2 linked regions of the Ensifer sp. PDNC004 genome follow. The protein of the gene in region 1 interacts with the protein of each later gene in a pairwise test. Links are inferred from orthologs where the notes say so. Each region holds a gene or a part of one and is shown on either strand. Other genes may lie near its edges. The genes, in order: ribD and accC.

What was found.
Region 2: the proteins of ribD (region 1) and accC interact in binary tests that used the Escherichia coli proteins (3 or more experiments, as listed by UniProt). The link is inferred for Ensifer sp. PDNC004 from one-to-one orthologs.

What each region holds. Positions count from the first base shown.
Region 1 is NZ_CP070353.1:1,559,551-1,568,569, forward strand. What follows is about bases 3,221-6,013. They hold ribD (bifunctional diaminohydroxyphosphoribosylaminopyrimidine deaminase/5-amino-6-(5-phosphoribosylamino)uracil reductase RibD), read right to left. Parts: upstream 5,276-6,013; coding sequence 4,166-5,275; downstream 3,221-4,165. Other genes in these bases: JVX98_RS15870 (hypothetical protein), read left to right, coding at 3,221-3,472; JVX98_RS15875 (riboflavin synthase), read right to left, coding at 3,546-4,166; nrdR (transcriptional regulator NrdR), read right to left, coding at 5,294-5,767; glyA (serine hydroxymethyltransferase), read right to left, coding at 5,778-6,013. Outside these bases: JVX98_RS15845 (MFS transporter), read right to left, coding at 1-363; transcription antitermination factor NusB, read right to left, coding at 369-851; ribH (6,7-dimethyl-8-ribityllumazine synthase), read right to left, coding at 848-1,309; JVX98_RS15860 (cupin domain-containing protein), read left to right, coding at 1,738-2,238; JVX98_RS15865 (GNAT family N-acetyltransferase), read left to right, coding at 2,263-2,838; more of JVX98_RS15870, read left to right, coding at 3,122-3,220; more of glyA, read right to left, coding at 6,014-7,073; JVX98_RS15895 (murein L,D-transpeptidase), read right to left, coding at 7,257-8,585. UniProt on the Escherichia coli protein: Converts 2,5-diamino-6-(ribosylamino)-4(3h)-pyrimidinone 5'-phosphate into 5-amino-6-(ribosylamino)-2,4(1h,3h)-pyrimidinedione 5'-phosphate.
Region 2 is NZ_CP070353.1:1,435,851-1,444,952, reverse strand. What follows is about bases 3,881-6,756. They hold accC (acetyl-CoA carboxylase biotin carboxylase subunit), read right to left. Parts: upstream 6,053-6,756; coding sequence 4,709-6,052; downstream 3,881-4,708. Other genes in these bases: aroQ (type II 3-dehydroquinate dehydratase), read right to left, coding at 6,570-6,756; accB (acetyl-CoA carboxylase biotin carboxyl carrier protein), read right to left, coding at 6,065-6,544; aat (leucyl/phenylalanyl-tRNA--protein transferase), read right to left, coding at 4,084-4,698; JVX98_RS15280 (DUF2155 domain-containing protein), read left to right, coding at 3,881-4,044. Outside these bases: JVX98_RS15305 (DUF1294 domain-containing protein), read right to left, coding at 1-213; Asp-tRNA(Asn)/Glu-tRNA(Gln) amidotransferase subunit GatB, read left to right, coding at 374-1,876; JVX98_RS15295 (GNAT family N-acetyltransferase), read left to right, coding at 1,879-2,373; JVX98_RS15290 (GNAT family N-acetyltransferase), read left to right, coding at 2,499-2,966; JVX98_RS15285 (NADH:ubiquinone oxidoreductase subunit NDUFA12), read left to right, coding at 3,075-3,470; more of JVX98_RS15280, read left to right, coding at 3,592-3,880; more of aroQ, read right to left, coding at 6,757-7,016; JVX98_RS15255 (DsbA family protein), read right to left, coding at 7,123-7,890; JVX98_RS15250 (pyridoxal phosphate-dependent aminotransferase), read left to right, coding at 8,124-9,102. UniProt on the Escherichia coli protein: This protein is a component of the acetyl coenzyme A carboxylase complex; first, biotin carboxylase catalyzes the carboxylation of the carrier protein and then the transcarboxylase transfers the carboxyl group to form malonyl-CoA.

The sequences.
Region 1 (9,019 bases):
GCCGAGCATCGCGAGTGCGAAGGCGAAGAGCCAGAAATTCTCGCGGAAGAGTGCGACGGCGGCGAGCGCTGCCCCGGCGGCCGCGATTGCGGTCCCGCTCATGAAGGCGAAACGGCGGCCGATCAGGCGCGACAATACCGCAACAAGCACAACGCCCAGCGCCATGCCGACGTTGAACGCGGTGAGCGGCGCGGTGGCCAGCGACTTGTCTTCCGCCAGCATCTGGTAACCGGCGACACCGCCGACCGAAAAGCAGATGGGGCCGACGACGCCGAGCACGGCCTGCGCGGCGGTCAGGAGGTAAACGTTGCGGCGTGTTTCGCGAAGGGTCTTGCCCATGTCATCTGCAGCAGCCGCAACCATCGACCTTATTTCCTCGGTTCGCCGCGGACCTGTCGGGCAATGCGGTCGAGGACAGCATTGACCAGCTTGGGCTCGTCATCCGAGAAGAAAGCCTTGGCGATCTCGACATACTCCGTGACGATCACCGGAACCGGCACGTCCTTGCGCTCAAGCATCTCGAAGGTGCCCGCACGCAGGATGGCGCGCACGGTGGAATCGAGACGCGACAACGCCCAGTCGTCCTGAAGCGCCGAGCCGATCAGCGGATCAAGCTTGCGCTGGTCGCGCACGACACCGGCGACAATCGACCGGAACCAGGAGGGGTCGGCCTTCAGGTAGGTGTCGCCATCGACATCCTGTCCGAGGCGATGCGCTTCGTATTCAGCAACCACTTCGAGGACACCGGTGCCGCCGATGTCCATCTGATAGAGCGCCTGCACCGCAGCAAGGCGTGCTGCACCGCGCTGGTTGACCTGCTTCAGCGGTTGATCCGAGGGGGTTTTCGTCACTTTTCCGTGCCCAGTTTCTTCTTAAGTTCAATCATGGTCAGTGCCGCACGCGCAGCAAAGCCACCCTTGTCGCCTTCCGAGCGGCGCGCACGCGCCCAGGCCTGATCGTCGTTTTCGACCGTCAAGATACCGTTGCCGATCGCGAGGCTCTCGCTCACCGCAAGATCCATGATCGCGCGCGAGGATTCGTTCGCGACGATGTCGAAATGATAGGTTTCGCCACGAATGACCATGCCAAGGGCAACGAAACCGTCGTATTCGGTGCCACCTTCGTCAGCGCCGTCGAGCGCCATGGCGATCGCCGGCGGGATTTCGAGAGCACCCGGAACTGTTACGATATCATAGGTCGCCCCGGCTTCGTCCAGCGCATGTTTCGCTCCGTCGAGCAGAGCGTCGGCCATATCGTCATAGAAACGCGCTTCCACAATCAGGATGTGGGCTGCCGTGGTCTCTGCCATGGATCACCTGTCTTTGAGAATTCAGCGCCGGATGCGACCGGCCAAGGCGGCGGTCAAACCACGCCCGGCGTCGAATGGCAAGCAAATTCCACCACAGACGGCCTTTTGCCGCGTCCGGCGGCCGCCAATAACCAGCATCCTAAGCTTCGCGGTTCCTCCAATTCGGTCCCACCGGAGGGCACTGCCGCCGACCGGCGAAGACGGCAAGCCGCACGCCTTATTCGCACCCATACGCGGCCTCACAGCCCCTGGTGAAACCATCGCGCGATTGCGCCTAGATGGTCTCGCCGATGGATTGCAACACTAGGATGTATTCCTGTAACCATCGTCGCTAATTTTAGCGATCGCAGGTTGACGACGGGACGAACGCGCGACACGGATAGAACGTATTAGCGTTACCGCGACAACGGTGCGCCAGGGAGGACCATGTGACCGATACGAAAAAGCCGATCGTTAATCCCAAAAACCTGGAACTCGACCACTGGACGCAAGGCACTTTCTTCGAATCCCGCGACGTCGCCTTCGGCGCGCTGCTAGGCCTCAAGGATCTGGGCATCGGCTACGGTGAAGTGCCGCCGGGAAAGTCCGGTTGCCCGTTTCACAATCACCATGTCGAAGAGGAAATGTTCATTATCCTCGAGGGTGAAGGGACTTACCGCTTCGGCAGCGAGCGTTACGCGGTCGGCCCGGGCGACATTCTGGGCGCGCCTGCGGGTGGTCCTGAAACAGCGCATCACCTGATCAATACGGGCACAGTGCCGCTCAAGTACCTTTCGATCTCGACCAAGGCGGCAACCGAAATCTGCGAGTACCCGGATTCGGGCAAGTTCCTCGCCAGGACGCGCGGTACCAAGGGCGAACGGTCGTTCAGCTTCACCGGCCGACCAGAAAGCGCCGTCGACTACTGGGACGGCGAGCCCGGTGCCTGACATCATCACAGCATAGGATCGAATATGCATAGCGTTCCCATCATCGAGACCGATCGCCTTGTCCTGCGCCCCTATCGCCGTGACGATTTTCCCTCCTATTCCGCGCTGTTCGGCGATGCCGAGGTCATCCGTTATGTCGGCGGGGTGCCGTTTACGCGGGAGCAGTCCTGGACCCGCTTCCTGCGCCAGGTCGGCATGTGGCACTATTTCGGCTTCGGCTTCTTTGCCATCCAGGACCGGGAGACCGGGACCTTTCTCGGCGAGGCCGGTTTCCACGACGTGCATCGCGCCATCACGCCTTCACTCGAAGGGACGATGGAAACGGGGTGGGCGCTGTCGCCGAAAGCGCATGGCAAGGGGCTCGCAACCGAGGCCGTCAGCGCGGCGCTCAAATGGGCCGACCACCAGTTTCCGACGTTGCGCAAGACCTGCATCATCGATATCGGCAACCACGCGTCGATCCGGGTCGCCGAGAAGCATGGCTTCAAGGAATTCTGGCGCACGACCTATCACGGCAACCACGTGATCATGTTCGAGCGCCACCAGAAGGCAGCGGCTGCGACAGGCGAAAGATGGGCTCGCGCGCACGCCGAAACATGAACAAGTTTTAATTGTTTTCCCGATGCCAATGCCTTGGAAAGGGCCACATTCCGGCCCAGTTTCCTAGTCGTTGGCACGACGCGCCCTCCCCAAGAAGGGAGCAAACGCCGACCAATCAGTCGAAACAGTCCAGCGTTTTTGCTTGCGGGTGACAACACCCGCAAACGAACCCTGCTGGCCGCCGCAATAGGCGAACCTCACCGGCCCGGAAACCCGCAAGGTTCCCGCGTTCCCGTATCGGGCCGGCTTGCGCCTTGTTGCCGGTAAACAAAGGAGCATGACCATGAACCGCATAGCCAAGCTTTCCGTCATCGCTGCTCTCTCCGCCCTTTCCTTCGGCGGCGTCTCCTATGCTGCGAGCGCAGCCATGAACTGGCCGGCCGAAATCGACCCCACCGTTCGCGATTTCAAGGGCGATCATTTCAACGTCGTCGACGTGGATACGCTGAAGGAATCGAGCCAGACGCGCATGTGGATCAACGAAGCGACGCCGCAACAGCTTTCGTCCCTGCACGCAGCCGTCGAAGGCAACAAGCCGCTTGCAGCCAAGCTGAAGGCGCAGAATGTCGAGATGAACAACATTGCCGGCGCCGAACAGGCGGCCGACGGCAGCCTGACCCTCTACGTGCGTTGAGCGTCAACATCTCCCGAAACCAGAACCGCCCCCGATCGGGGGCGGTTTGCATTCGGCGAAAGAGGAAGTCAGTTCACTCCGGCTTTGGCGCCGGGAACTCCGCGAGGCGCGCCGCGTAGCGCGCCATGGTGTCGACCTCGAAGTTGACGAAATCGCCGGCCTTGCGCTCGCCCCAGGTCGTGACCTCCAGCGAGTGACGGATCAGGAGCACGTCGAATTCGGCGCCAGCGACCTTGTTGACCGTCAGCGACGTACCGTCTAGCGCGACCGATCCCTTTGGCGCGACGAACTTTGCCAGATGCTCAGGCGCCCGCAGACGAAATCGCACGGCGTCGCCTTCCGCTTCCACCGACAGAATTTCCGCCTTGTCGTCGACATGGCCGGAAACCAAGTGGCCACCGAGTTCGTCGCCGATCTTCAAGGACCGCTCGAGATTGATGCGCGTGCCTTTCGTCCAGCCCGCGATCGTCGTCAGCCGCAGCGCCTCTTCCCAGGCCTCGACCTCGAACCAGCGCTCGTTGCTGCCGGCGTCAGGCAAAGCCGTCACCGTCAGGCATACGCCGGAGTGGGCGATGGAGGCCCCCATGTCGATCGTCTTCGGATCGTAGCGCGTGGCGACACGCAGCTTGATGCCTTCCTTCAGCGGGGTGACGGAATCGACGGTGCCGATATCGGTAACAATGCCTGTGAACATCAGTTCTCTCTTTCGTATTCCTCGAACAGATCGTCGCCATAGCGTGCCTCGGCGACGCGGCGGAAGCCTGCCGGCACGGACTTACGGTCAAATGGGGATGCGATGCCGTTTTCGCCAATGGTCCCCGGTCCGGTGTAGAGCTGGATGCGGTCGACAAGGTTCGCATCGAGAAAGGCGCGCGCAGCCACTGCACCGCCTTCAACCATCAGCGAGGAGAGACCGCGGGACGCGAGTGCGGTAAGAAGGTCGGCGATCGATCCGGCTTCGAGCACCTCGACGCCGGCCGCCTCCAGGGCCGCCTTGCGTGCTGCTCGGCCATCATCCGCATCCGAATCAGCATCACCGGAACCGTCGCTGGAGACCACGATGACGGGGACCTCCCGCGCCGTTAACACAAGTTTGGAGGAAAGCGGCAGGTCGAGCCGGCGATCGAGAACGATGCGCAGCGGCGAACGATGTTCGAGCCCCGGCAAGCGCACGGTCAATTCCGGATCGTCGGCCGCAGCCGTGCCGATCCCGACCAGGATCGCGTCGGTCTCCGCCCGCAGCATCTGTACTTGACCACGGGAGATGGAACCGGTGATGCGCACCTGCCCCTCGCCCTTGCGCCCGATCATGCCATCGGCCGAAACGGCAAGCTTGAGAGTCACATAGGGACGTCGGCTGACCTGGCGCATGAGGTAGGCTTCAAGCGCCTGATGCCCGTCCTCGGGGAGCACACCGATATCGACGGTGATGCCGGCATCGCGCAGGCGCACGACGCCGCGCCCTGCGACCCGCACGTCCGGATCGAGGATCGAGATCACCACGCGGGATATGCCGGAGGCGACGAGCGCATCGGCGCAGGGCGGCGTCTTGCCGTGATGGGAGCAAGGCTCGAGCGTCACGTAGGCGGTCGCACCCCTTGCCTTCTCGCCGGCCTCGGTCAGCGCCTGGGTTTCGGCATGCGGACGGCCGCTTCGCGCGGTTACGGCCCGGCCGACGATAACACCGTCCTTGACGATCAGGCAGGCGACGGAGGGATTGGTGGATGTCTGTCCGAGATGGTGGCGAGCCAGCCTCAGCGCCGCGGCCATGAACCTCTCGTCTTCACGGTTGGGCGCTTTCATGGCTCTATCCAGCGTGAGCTATTCGCCGGGATCGCGCGCGATCTTGGCGCTGATCTCGGTGATGACCTTCTCGAAATCCTCCGCATGGGAGAAATCGCGATAGACCGAAGCGTAGCGCACGAAGGCCACGTCATCGAGGCTCTTCAGCGCTTCGAGCACCTGCAGGCCGATTTCTTCCGAAGGGATCTCGGTCTCGCCGGAGCTTTCGAGGCGGCGCACGATCCCGGAGACCGCCCGCTCGATGCGGTCGCGATCGACCGGGCGCTTGCGCAGCGCGATCTCGAAGGAGCGCAAAAGCTTGTCCCGGTCGAAAGGAACCTTCCGACCGGTTTTCTTGATGATCATCAGCTCGCGCAACTGCACCCGTTCGAAGGTCGTGAAACGACCTCCACAATCCGGACAAATCCGGCGGCGGCGAATGGCATTCCCGTCCTCTGCCGGACGGGAATCCTTCACCTGACTGTCTTCAGAACCGCAATAGGGGCAGCGCATGGGCGACCGATCACATGTAGCCGTACATCGGGAAGCGGTCGGTCAGCTTGACGACCTTGTCGCGAACGCTCGCTTCGACGGCGGCATTGCCCTCGTCGGAGTTGGCGACCTTCAGGCCGTCGAGAACCTCGACGATCCGCTCACCGATTTCCTTGAACTCGGCTTCCTTGAAGCCACGGGTCGTGCCGGCCGGCGTGCCGAGACGGACGCCCGAGGTGACGAAGGGCTTTTCAGGGTCGAACGGGATGCCGTTCTTGTTGCAGGTGATGAAGGCACGACCGAGAGCGGCTTCCGCGCGCTTGCCTGTTGCGTTCTTCTTGCGCAGGTCGACGAGCATCAGGTGGTTGTCCGTACCGCCCGAGACGATGTCGAGGCCATTGGCCTTCAGCGTTTCGGCAAGCGTGCGGGCGTTCTTGACGACCTGGGCCGCATAGTCCTTGAACGACGGCTGCAGCGCTTCTCCGAGGGCCACGGCCTTCGCAGCGATGACGTGCATCAGCGGGCCGCCCTGAAGGCCCGGGAAGACGGCCGAGTTGATCTTCTTGGCGATATCTTCGTCGTTGGTCAGAACCATGCCGCCGCGCGGGCCGCGGAGCGACTTGTGCGTCGTGGTCGTTGCCACGTGGCAATGCGGGAACGGCGACGGATGCTGGCCACCGGCGACGAGACCGGCGATGTGCGCCATGTCGACCATCAGCCAGGCGCCGACTTCATCGGCGATCTCGCGGAAACGCTTCCAGTCCCAGATACGCGAGTAAGCGGTGCCGCCGGCGATGATCAGCTTCGGCTTGTGCTTGCGCGCCTGCTCGGCGACGTTGTCCATGTCAAGCAGGTGGTCGTCTTCACGCACGCCGTAGGAGACGACGTTGAACCACTTGCCGGACATATTGACCGGCGAACCGTGTGTCAGGTGACCGCCCGAATTGAGGTCGAGGCCCATGAAGGTGTCGCCCGGCTGCAGGAGCGCCAGGAACACGGCCTGGTTCATCTGCGAACCGGAGTTCGGCTGAACGTTGGCGAAGTTGACGCCGAAGAGCTTCTTGGCGCGCTCGATCGCCAGTTCCTCGGCGATGTCGACGAACTGGCAGCCGCCGTAGTAGCGCTTGCCCGGGTAGCCCTCGGCATATTTGTTGGTCATGATCGAGCCCTGGGCTTCGAGCACGGCGCGGGAAACGATGTTCTCGGAGGCGATCAGCTCGATCTCGTGGCGCTGGCGACCCAGCTCCTTCTCGATCGCACCAAAGATGTCCGGATCGCTGTCGGCCAGAGAGCGGGTGAAGAAAGCGTCATTGGTCTGTTCAGGCATCGGTGCGAGGCTCCTCTCAAGGGTGGCAGTTCTTTAACTTCCTCGCACGGAGAGAGCAATATCCGCTGTGCGGTTTGCGTCATTTCCCCCATCTGCCGCGCCGAAATATCGCGGGGTCCGGCGCATGAAAAAGCCGCGCTTCCAGGGGAAACGCGGCTTTTCGATTTCGTGTCGCAAATCTGCTTATTGCGGCAAGGCGTCCTGATCGACCGAACCGGCCGACTGCTCGACGCCATAGGGCGTCTGAAGCGCGAGTTCGGTGGCACCGTCGCGCTGATAGATATCGTCGCGGAACTGCACCACGCCGTCCTTGGCGGACCAGGCGGTGATATAGGTGAAGAAAACAGGCACTTCCTCGGCAAGCGTGATCGGCGTGTTGACGCCGGTCTTGATGGTCGCCTCGATCTGCTGGCGCGACCAGCCGGGCGTTTCCTTCAGGAGCCAGGTCGAAAGGTCGCGCACGTTCTGCACGCGCACGCAGCCCGACGATTCGAAGCGCATGAGCTTGTTGAACAGGCCCTGCTGTGGCGTGTCGTGCATGTAGACCTGATGCTCGTTGTGGAAGTTGATCTTCGTCGACGACATCGCGTTGATCTTGCCCGGGTCCTGGCGGAACATCAGGTTCGGCGCCTTTTCCGCGTTCCAGTCGACGGTTTCCGGCGACACTTCGCCGCCGCTGCCGTCGAACAGGCGGATCGAGTTGCGCGCGAGATAGGTCGGGTCCTTGCGCATCAGCGGCATGATGTCCTTCTGGATGATCGAGCGAGGCGCGGTCCAGTAGGGGTTGAGGATGACCTCGTAAATCTTCGAGTTGAGGATCGGCGACTGGCGGTCGATCTTGCCGACGATCGCCGTGTGGCGCAGCGCCACGCGGCCGTTCTCCACCGCTTCGATATAGGCGGCCGGAATGTTGACCATCACGTAGCGGCGGCCGAGCCCACCCGACATCGACTGCAGGCGAACGAGGTTGGTCTGAAGCTGGCCGAGGCGGGTGTTGGCATCGACATTGATCGCCTTCAGCGTGTACTCGCCGATGACGCCGTCTGCCGGCAGACCGTGGCGGGCCTGGAAGCGCTTGACTGCGCCCTCGACGTAGCTGTCGAAGGACGAGGAGACACCGGCCGAGCGCGGCAGGTCGCCGGAAACCATCAGGCGCTGGCGGAGCTGCTGCACGGACGGGTCGGTGACGCCAAGTTCGAGCTTGACGCTGGTCTGAACCGACGGCCAGCCGCCCTGCGAAACGATGTTCTGGTAGTCGAAGATCGCCTGCTGCACGTGAGCGATCGTTTCCGGGCCGAAGACAGGCGTGTTCGAAACCACCGTCGTCGCGGTGCGCGATGCCCCCTTCGCGTCAAACTGGTCGTCCCAGGAGCCGCGGCGAGGCGAATTGATGATCTCGTTCAGGGCGTCCTGTGCGCTTGCCGCGCCGGCGACTGCCACGGCGCCGAAGGTTGCTGCCGAGCGCAAGAAGGCGCGGCGCGAGAATGCATCAATTCCATTCTTTTTCGACATAATCCTACCATCCCAATGCGTTGGCACACGCCCTATGCGCTGACACGCACGTTGCCGCAGCCCTAACACGATCGTGGTTAACAAAGGTCAACCAACGAGCCACCCTGCCCTCACAAGATTTCACGATGCCGCGAGTGAGGACCCTCATCCGGCAGGCGAAACGCGAAACGAATCCACACACCAGAAAACATGTGGCCGCACCTACCGCATGTCGTCGTCGCTGTCATAGCAATATGGCCAATTCGTGTCTCGGCGAGGCTGAACCGCGACATGGCATGCCTTTTGCTTTTCGCTGGACGCGACGGGGCTGCAGCCGAAGTGGAAACGGCAACATTCTGATTTGCTAATGTTTTTGGCTTGAAAAATCGCGCGAAGGCGCGGAAAGCGTGCCGCAGCTGTGCAGCTTTTCGGCAACAGGACAGGGTGCCGTAAAT
Region 2 (9,102 bases), 120 kb from region 1 along the record:
CGTGCGAAAGGGTTCCTTACGCGTCTTGTGTCGGAAGATATGGCGCGCCGTCATTGCACCCGGGCTGCCGCCGAACAGGGCGACCGTCAGCAGCGTCCGCTCGCTGATCCGCCGTTTGCCGGACCGCGCCGCTTGCTTGTCGTACCAGAACAGCCCGAAGGCAGCCAAGTTGACGAGAATTGCGAACGCGAGCAGGGCAAAGGCGATGGACATGGCCGAAGTCTTGCCGATAGGCGCTAAACGGTGGTTAAGAGACGCCAGCTGTTTGCATGAGATTGCAGATGGCGTGTCTGATCCAGCCGAACAACTTGCACCGGCGGACCAATTGTTCTACCGAGAAACCAAGAATTCAGGCTTCAAAGAAGAGCATGATATGAGCATTGTCGACGTCCGCACCCCCGATCCGAAACGCTTCATCCCTGGCGCCACCGGCGACTGGGAAGTCATCATCGGTATGGAAGTCCATGCCCAGGTGCTTTCCAATTCGAAGCTGTTCTCGGGCGCATCGACGGAGTTCGGCAATGCGCCGAATGCGAACGTCTCGCTGGTCGATGCCGCCATGCCCGGCATGCTGCCTGTTATCAACGAGGAATGCGTGAAGCAGGCGGTGCGCACCGGTCTCGGTCTCAAGGCCGCGATCAACAATCGCTCGATCTTCGACCGCAAGAACTATTTCTATCCGGACCTGCCGCAGGGCTATCAGATCTCCCAGTTCAAGGATCCGATCGTCGGCGAAGGCAAGATCATCATTTCGGTCGGTCCGGACCGCCAGGGCCAGTTCGAAGATGTCGAGATCGGCATCGAGCGCCTGCATCTTGAGCAGGACGCCGGCAAGTCGATGCACGACCAGCATCCGTCGATGTCCTATGTCGATCTCAACCGCTCGGGCGTCGCGCTGATGGAGATCGTCTCCAAGCCGGACATGCGCTCGTCGGATGAGGCCAAGGCCTACATGACGAAGCTGCGCTCGATCGTGCGCTACCTTGGTACCTGCGACGGCAACATGGACGAAGGCTCGATGCGCGCCGACGTCAACGTGTCCGTCCGTCGTCCGGGCGAGGGCTTCGGCACGCGCTGCGAAATCAAGAACGTCAACTCGATCCGCTTCATCGGCCAGGCAATCGAATACGAGGCACGCCGCCAGATCGGAATTCTCGAGGACGGTGGCAGCATCGACCAGGAGACCCGCCTGTTCGACCCGAACAAGGGCGAGACCCGCTCGATGCGCTCCAAGGAAGACGCGCACGACTACCGCTACTTCCCGGATCCGGACCTGCTGCCGCTCGAATTCGACGACGCATTCGTCGAGGCACTGAAGGCCGACCTGCCGGAGCTGCCCGACGACAAGAAGGAGCGCTTCGTGCGCGACCTCGGCCTCTCGGTCTATGACGCTTCGGTGCTCGTTTCCGAAAAGTCGATCGCCGACTATTTCGAGGCGGTGGCGGAAGGCCGCGATGGCAAGATTGCCGCCAACTGGGTCATCAACGACCTGCTCGGCGCCTTGAACAAAGCCGGCAAAGCCATTGAAGAGACTCCGGTTTCGCCGGCCCAGCTCGGCGGCATCATCGACCTCATCAAGGCGGAGACCATCTCCGGCAAGATCGCCAAGGACCTCTTCGAGATCATCTGGAACGAGGGGGGCGACCCGGCCGAGATCGTCGAGACCCGCGGCATGAAGCAGGTGACCGACACCGGCGCCATCGAAAAGGCCGTCGACGAGATCATCGCCGCCAACCCGGATCAGGTCGCCAAGGTGCAGGCCAAGCCCTCGCTTGCCGGCTGGTTCGTCGGCCAGGTGATGAAGGCGACCGGCGGCAAGGCCAATCCGCAGGCCGTTCAGGCGCTGGTCAAGGCCAAGCTCGGCATCGAGGAATAACGATGTTCTTCGTGCGCACGGCAAGCGCGCGCGACCTGGAGAAGGTTCGCGCTCTGCTGATCGAAACGTGGCACGCGACCTATGACACTTTCTACGGTGTCGAGAAGGTCAAGGAACTGAACGAGCGCTGGCATTCGCTGCCAGCGCTCAAAGCCCGGCTCGCGCGCAAGAACGCCGAGTTTCTTGTTGCCGACGATGGAAGGCAGCTGGGCGGCATGGGCTATGCGGCGATGTCCGACACGCAGGCCAAGACGGTGGTGCTGCACCAGCTCTATGTCCTTCCGAAGTTCCAGCGCCAGGGCGTCGGCCGCGATATCTTCGCCGAGCTCGAGACCTGCTTTCCGGACGCCGAACGCATGCGCGTCGAGGTCGAGCCGCAGAACCTGCACGCGCTCACCTTCTATCGGGCGCATGGCTTTGCCGAAGTGGGTGAGACGGCGGGCGACGACCCGTCCGGCCTGCCGGCCATCGTTCTGGAAAAGCCGCTTCTCGGCTAGGCGATCCGCCCGGTTGCCTGACGTTTCGCATGCCTGTGGATAAGCCTGAGAGAAGCGGCGCTGTCATCGCGCCGTTACCTCCGAGTGCTTGATCCGCAGCCGATGAACGATGTGAGCGGAGAACCATGGACGCGACCGAACTCATGATCCGCAAGGCTGAGCGCAAGGATCTCGAAGCGATCGTCGCGCTCTTCGCCAATGATCCGCTGGGCGGTCACGGCGACACGACCGACGCTGAGGCCTTCGCAGACTACGCCGCTGCCTACGACCGGATTGAAGCCTCGACGCTGCAGACGCTGTTCGTCGCGGTTCTCGAAGGGCAGGTCGTCGGCACCTTTCAAACCGCGCTGCACATATCGCTGTCCGGGCGGGGAAGCTCCAGCCTGATCGTCGAAGCCGTTCAGACGCGCGCCGACATGCGCGGCCGTGGGATCGGCGAACGCATGATGCGCCATGCGATTGCTGAGGCGCGGGAGAAGGGGGCCAGGAAGGTGAGGCTCACGTCCAACGCCGTGCGCACCGATGCACATCGCTTCTATGAGCGCCTGGGCTTTGCGCGCAGCCATTTCGGCTTTCAACTACCGTTGAAATGACCGCCTTTACCTCGGAATCACTGGACAAGCCCTGAGCGGCGGGGCATAAGCGGGAACATTGTTTTGGTATCTGGCCGCCTTCCCAACGGCCGGTCAAGGACGGCATCCATGAAGCTCCTGCTGCAGATTTTCACCTGGTGGAACGAACAGACGATCGGAACGCGCTTTCACACCTGGCGCCACGGTCAACGGGTCGGTCAAGACGAACTCGGCAATGTCTACTACCAGGGCGGCAAGGACTCTGAAGGTCGCACCCGCCGCTGGGTGATCTACAACGGCTACGCCGAAGCTTCCGCCATTCCGGCCGGCTGGCACGGCTGGATGCACCACCGGACCGACGTTTCGCCGGCCGATGAAAAGTACACGCCGCGGGAATGGCAGAAGGCGCACCGCGCCAATCCGACCGGCACGGCCAACGCCTACCGCCCACAGGGCTCGATCGCTGCCACCGGCAAGCGCCCGCGCGTAACCGGCGACTACGACGCCTGGACGCCCGGCTCCTGAATAATCTGTTCTCAGTGACGACGACGGACCGCGGAATGGGTTCCTCGATCATGGCGAGGCCACAATTGATGGTTAGCGCCTGAAATCCATGACGAACAGGATACGCGGGAGACAGGCGACGATGGCAGGTTCTGATCTGCGCAAGGCAATCGGCCAAGGAGCACGGCGTTTGGGCTTGTCCCTGCTTGCCGCCTTGCCGCTGGTCGCATCTGCGGAAGCCGTTGACGCAGCCCGCCTTTCCAACGCCGTCGCCGTCTTCTCCGGCATCGACAAGATCACCGGCCGCATCACCACCTTCGACGTCTATATCGGCGAGACCGTGCAGTTCGGCGCCCTCCAGGTCACGCCGCGCGTCTGCTATAGCCGTGACGATACGGAAGCGCAGAAGATCACCACCTTCGTCGAGGTCGAGGAAATCACGCTCGACCGCAAGATCCGCCGTATCTTTACCGGCTGGATGTTTGCCGACAGCCCCGGTCTGAACGCCGTCGAGCATCCGGTCTATGACGTCTGGCTGCAGTCTTGCAAGGCGACCTCGGACCTGCCGCCGCCGGATACCGCGCAGAAGCGCTGAGCGGCGGGGCATATCCCCATTCTTTAGAATTTGCCTTGGTTAGAAGGCGAGGTCGGGCGACGACATCGCGTTCGCGAGCAATACTTCGTATTCCGCCTTCGGCACGTCGACGGCGCCGAACGACTTCAGGTGTTCGGTGGTGAACTGTGTATCGAGCAGTTCGAAGCCGCGCGCCTTCAGTCGCTCGACCAGATGCACGAGGCAGATCTTCGAGGCGTCGGTGCGTCTGGAAAACATGCTTTCGCCGAAGAAGGCTGAGCCGAGCGAAACCCCGTAAAGCCCCCCGACCAGTTGGTCGCCTTCCCAGGCCTCGACGCTGTGGGCATAGCCCATCGAGTGCAGTGTCGCGTAGAGCGTGCGGATCTTATTGTTGATCCAGGTTGTCGGCCGGTCGGGAGCAGGGGCAGCACAGCCGTCCATGACCGCTTCGAAGGCGGTGTTGAAGCGGATGTCGAAAGGCTTTCGGCGGATGGTCTTGGCGAGGCTGCGAGAGGTGTGGAAGCCTGCGAGCGGGATCACTCCGCGAATTTCTGGCTCGACCCAGAAGAGCTCCGGATCATCGGCCGAATCGGCCATCGGGAAGAGGCCGATCGAATAGGCGCGCAGCAGCATGTCCGGCGTAATATCGGGCTGCTTGCTGCGCGTCCCTTTCAATGTCTGGTCCTTACTCGGACGTGGTGGCCAGATGCTTCTCCAGCCAGTGGATGTCGTAGTCGCCGTTGGCAATGTCCTGATTATTGATCAGGTCCTGGAACAGCGGAAGCGTCGTCTTGATGCCGTCGATGACAAATTCGTCAAGCACGCGGCGCAGGCGCATCATGCATTCGACGCGGGTACGGCCATGCACGATCAGCTTGCCGATCAGGCTGTCGTAGTAAGGCGGGATTCGGTAGCCCTGATAGGCGCCCGAATCGACGCGCACGCCAAGGCCGCCCGGCGCATGGAAATGCGTGATCGTGCCCGGGGAGGGGACGAAGGTACGCGGGTCTTCGGCATTGATGCGGCACTCGATCGCGTGGCCGGAAAACACGATGTCTTCCTGCTGGACCGAGAGACCGCCGCCGGAGGCGACGCGGATCTGCTCGTGCACGAGGTCAATGCCGGTGATCGCTTCGGTGATCGGATGCTCGACCTGAAGACGGGTGTTCATTTCGATGAAATAGAACTCGCCGTTCTCGTAGAGGAACTCGACCGTGCCGGCGCCGCGATACTTCAGCTTCTTCATGGCGTCGGCGCAGATCTGGCCGATCTTCATGCGCTGGTCGACGTTGAGGGCCGGCGAATTCGCCTCTTCCCAGACCTTCTGGTGACGGCGCTGCAGCGAGCAATCGCGTTCGCCGAGATGCACCGCATTGCCGGCGCCGTCGCCGACGATCTGGATTTCGATGTGGCGCGGCTTGGAGAGGTACTTCTCCATGTAGACGGCGTCGTTGCCGAAAGCGGCAAGCGCTTCGGTGCGGGCCGTCGCAACGGCCTCTTCGAGGTCCGCCTCGCTGCGGGCGACCTTCATGCCGCGGCCGCCGCCACCGGCGGTCGCCTTGATCAGGACCGGGAAACCGATCTTGCGGGCGACTTCGAGCGCGTTCTCCGGCTTCACTTCGCCGTCGGAACCCGGAACGACCGGGATGCCAAGTTCCTGCGCCGTCTGCTTGGCGGTGATCTTGTCACCCATGATGCGGATGTGTTCCGCCGTCGGGCCGATGAAGGTGATGTCGTGCGCTTCGAGGATTTCGGCGAACTTGGCGTTTTCCGACAGGAAGCCGTAGCCCGGATGCACGGCGTCGGCACCGGTGATTTCGCAGGCGGCGACGATCTGGTGAATGTTCAGATAGCTATCGCGCGAGGGCGGCGGGCCGATGCAGACGCTCTCGTCGGCGAGGCGAACATGCATGGCGTCGGCGTCGGCCGTGGAATGAACGGCGACCGTGGCGATGCCGAGTTCCTTGCAGGCACGAAGCACGCGAAGGGCGATTTCGCCGCGATTGGCAATGAGAATTTTCGAGATCATCGCCGCGCCGCCTTATTCGATTACGATCAGCGGTTCGCCATATTCGACGGGGGCTGCGTCCTGGACGAAGATTTCGGTGACCTTGCCCGAGCGCGGAGCCGGGATCTGGTTCATCGTCTTCATCGCTTCGATGATGAGGATCGTCTGGCCTTCCTTGACCGTGGCACCGACCTCAACGAAGGGGCGGGCTCCCGGTGCGGGGGACAGGTAGGCAGTGCCGACCATCGGCGCGGTCACGGCATTCTTCGATGCGCGGGCGCTCTCGGCGGCGGGAGCGGCAACGGCGTTTGCCGGGGCGGCCGCTGCGGCGGGCATCTGGTAAGCCGGCATCTGCGGCATGGCCATCGGCATCGCAACCGGCGTGCCGTTGCGCGAAACGCGAATGCGCAGGTCGTCCTGCTCGACTTCGATCTCGGTCAGATCGGTGTCCTTGAGAATATTGGCGAGATCGCGGATCAGCGCCTGGTCGATACCTGGTTTCTTGTCAGCCATGGAATATGAGCCTCTTGTGTTCTTTTTATTTCGACGGATTTGTCAGGTTCTTTAGCGCATGCAGCGCAAGAATGTAACTCTGTGCGCCGAAGCCGCAGATGACGCCCTTGACGGCGGGTGCGATCATCGACTTGTGGCGGAACTCCTCACGCGCATGGATGTTCGAGAGGTGCAGTTCGACGACCGGAATGCCGATGGCGCGGATGGCATCATGAAGTGCGATCGACGTGTGGCCATAGGCAGCCGGGTTGATTGCAACGCCTGCGGCGACGTTGCCGGCCTCGTGCAGCCAATCGACCAGCGTTCCCTCATGGTTCGACTGGCGGAAATCGACGTCGAAGCCGAGCGCCTTGCCTTCCGCCTTGCACATGGCCTCGATGTCGGCCAGCGTCTGCCCACCATAAATACCCGGTTCGCGCTTGCCCAGCGCATTCAGGTTGGGGCCGTTCAGCACGAAAATGGTCGATGGCATAAGGGATTCCGGTCCGGTCATGGAGGGTTACCTATAGACTGATGGTCCCGCGAGGAAAAGCCCTTTGGGCCCCCGCGGGATTTGTCCACAGTCATGGGAAGGTTTGTCAGCAGGCTGTCTTGCCGCATTCGCGCATATTGGCGACCTTGCCTTCGATCTCCTCGGCGCCGACTGCTCCGAAGACCGCTTCGTTGCCGATGACGTAGGAAGGCGTTCCGGTGATGCCGAGGTCGTTGGCAAGGCTGTAGGCCTCGCGCACGGCCGCGTCATGCGGCTCCTTTTCCATCTTGGCGCGCAGGTCCTTTTCGGAAACGCCGAGCTTGGCGGCAACCGCAAGCGCCGTCTCCTCCGTGGCGCGGTCCTCGCCGCCGAGCAGCGCCCGGTGGAAGTCGCCGTATTTTTCCGGAGCGACCAGGCGGAAGGCGGCGCTCACCTTGTGGGCGGCCAGCGAATCCGGGCCGAGGATCGGCAGTTCCTTCAGCACAAAGCGCACGTTCTTGTCCTTGGCGAGGATGTCGTCCATGTCGGAAAGCGCGCGTTTGCAGTAGCCGCAATTGTAGTCGTAGAACTCGACGACGGTGACGTCGCCCTTGGGGTTGCCGAGCACCATGTCATAGTCGGAATTGAAGATCGCCTTCTTGTTCTCAGTGATCGCGCCTTCCGCCGCTTCCTGCTGCTTGGCGCGCTGCTTCGTCGTCAGCGCCTCCTGGACCTCGAGCATGATCTCCGGATTGGCGATCAGGTATTCCTTGATGAAGGCGCCGATCTCTTCCTTCTGCTTCGCGTCGAGCGCGAACGCGTTTTGGGGCAGGCTGACCCCGGCCACGAACGCTGCGAGCGTCCCGGCGGCAATCATCTTGGTGCTGAAGTTCATTTCTACCTCGTTGTCCTTGCGTATCCTGTGTGTCGTCCATCGCGTGTCGCCGGGTCAACCGGCTGTTCTGAGTGACAACAGGATTCCTCGTATCCGCAATATGCCGGCAGCATAGGGTGGGTGTTGCGGAAACGAAACGGCAAAATCGGCGGAAATACGGCACTCGCGGACTTGTGAAGGTCATTTTCATCGGGCAAAGGGCTGGAGAACAGCCGCATATCGAGGATTTTCCGTTGGTAGATTTGTCAAAACGCAGTGCCGTCGAACCTTTCCATGCGATGGACGTACTGGCGGAGGCGACTCGTCGCCGCGACGCCGGCCACCCGGTGATCTCGATGGCGGTCGGGCAGCCTGCCCACCCGGCGCCCAAAGCAGCTCTCGACGCTGCGCGCAAGGCGCTTGAGCATGGCAGGCTCGGCTATACCGACGCGCTCGGCACCTTGTCGCTGCGCACAGCAATCGCCCGGCACTATGAAAAACGCCACGGCATCGCGCTCGATCCGCAGCGGGTGGCGGTCACCTCCGGCTCATCCGCCGGCTTCAATCTCGCCTTCCTGGCTCTCTTCGATCCCGGCGACTGTGTTGCCATTGCGCGGCCGGGCTATCCAGCCTACCGCAACATCCTCGCAGCCCTCGGCCTGACGGTCGTCGAGGTCGAGGCCAATGCCGAGACCGGCTTCACTCTGACGCCTGAAAGTCTTTCACGTGCCGCTGCGAAATTAGGCCGTCCTTTGAAAGGCGTGCTTTTGGCGAGCCCGGCCAACCCCACCGGCACCGTGACGGGCAGGGCCGGCCTCAAGGCGCTGGCTGACTATTGCCGAGCCGAATCGATTGCCTTCATCTCCGACGAGATCTATCACGGGCTGACCTTTGCCGGCGAAGAGGCAAGCGCGCTGGAGGTGACCGACGAGGTGATCGTCATCAACTCCTTCTCGAAATACTATTGCATGACCGGCTGGCGGATTGGCTGGATGGTGCTGCCGGCCGACAAGGTGCGCGGTTTCGAGCGCATCGCCCAGAGCCTCTACATCTCGCCGCCCGAGCTCTCGCAGATTGCGGCAGAAGCAGCACTCGACGCCCATGAGGAACTCGACCGCTACAAGACCGCCTATGCCGCCAACCGGGACATGCTGATGAAGCGGTTGCCGGAGATCGGCTTCTCCATCGCCTCGCCGATGGACGGCGCCTTCTACGCCTACGTGGATGTCACGC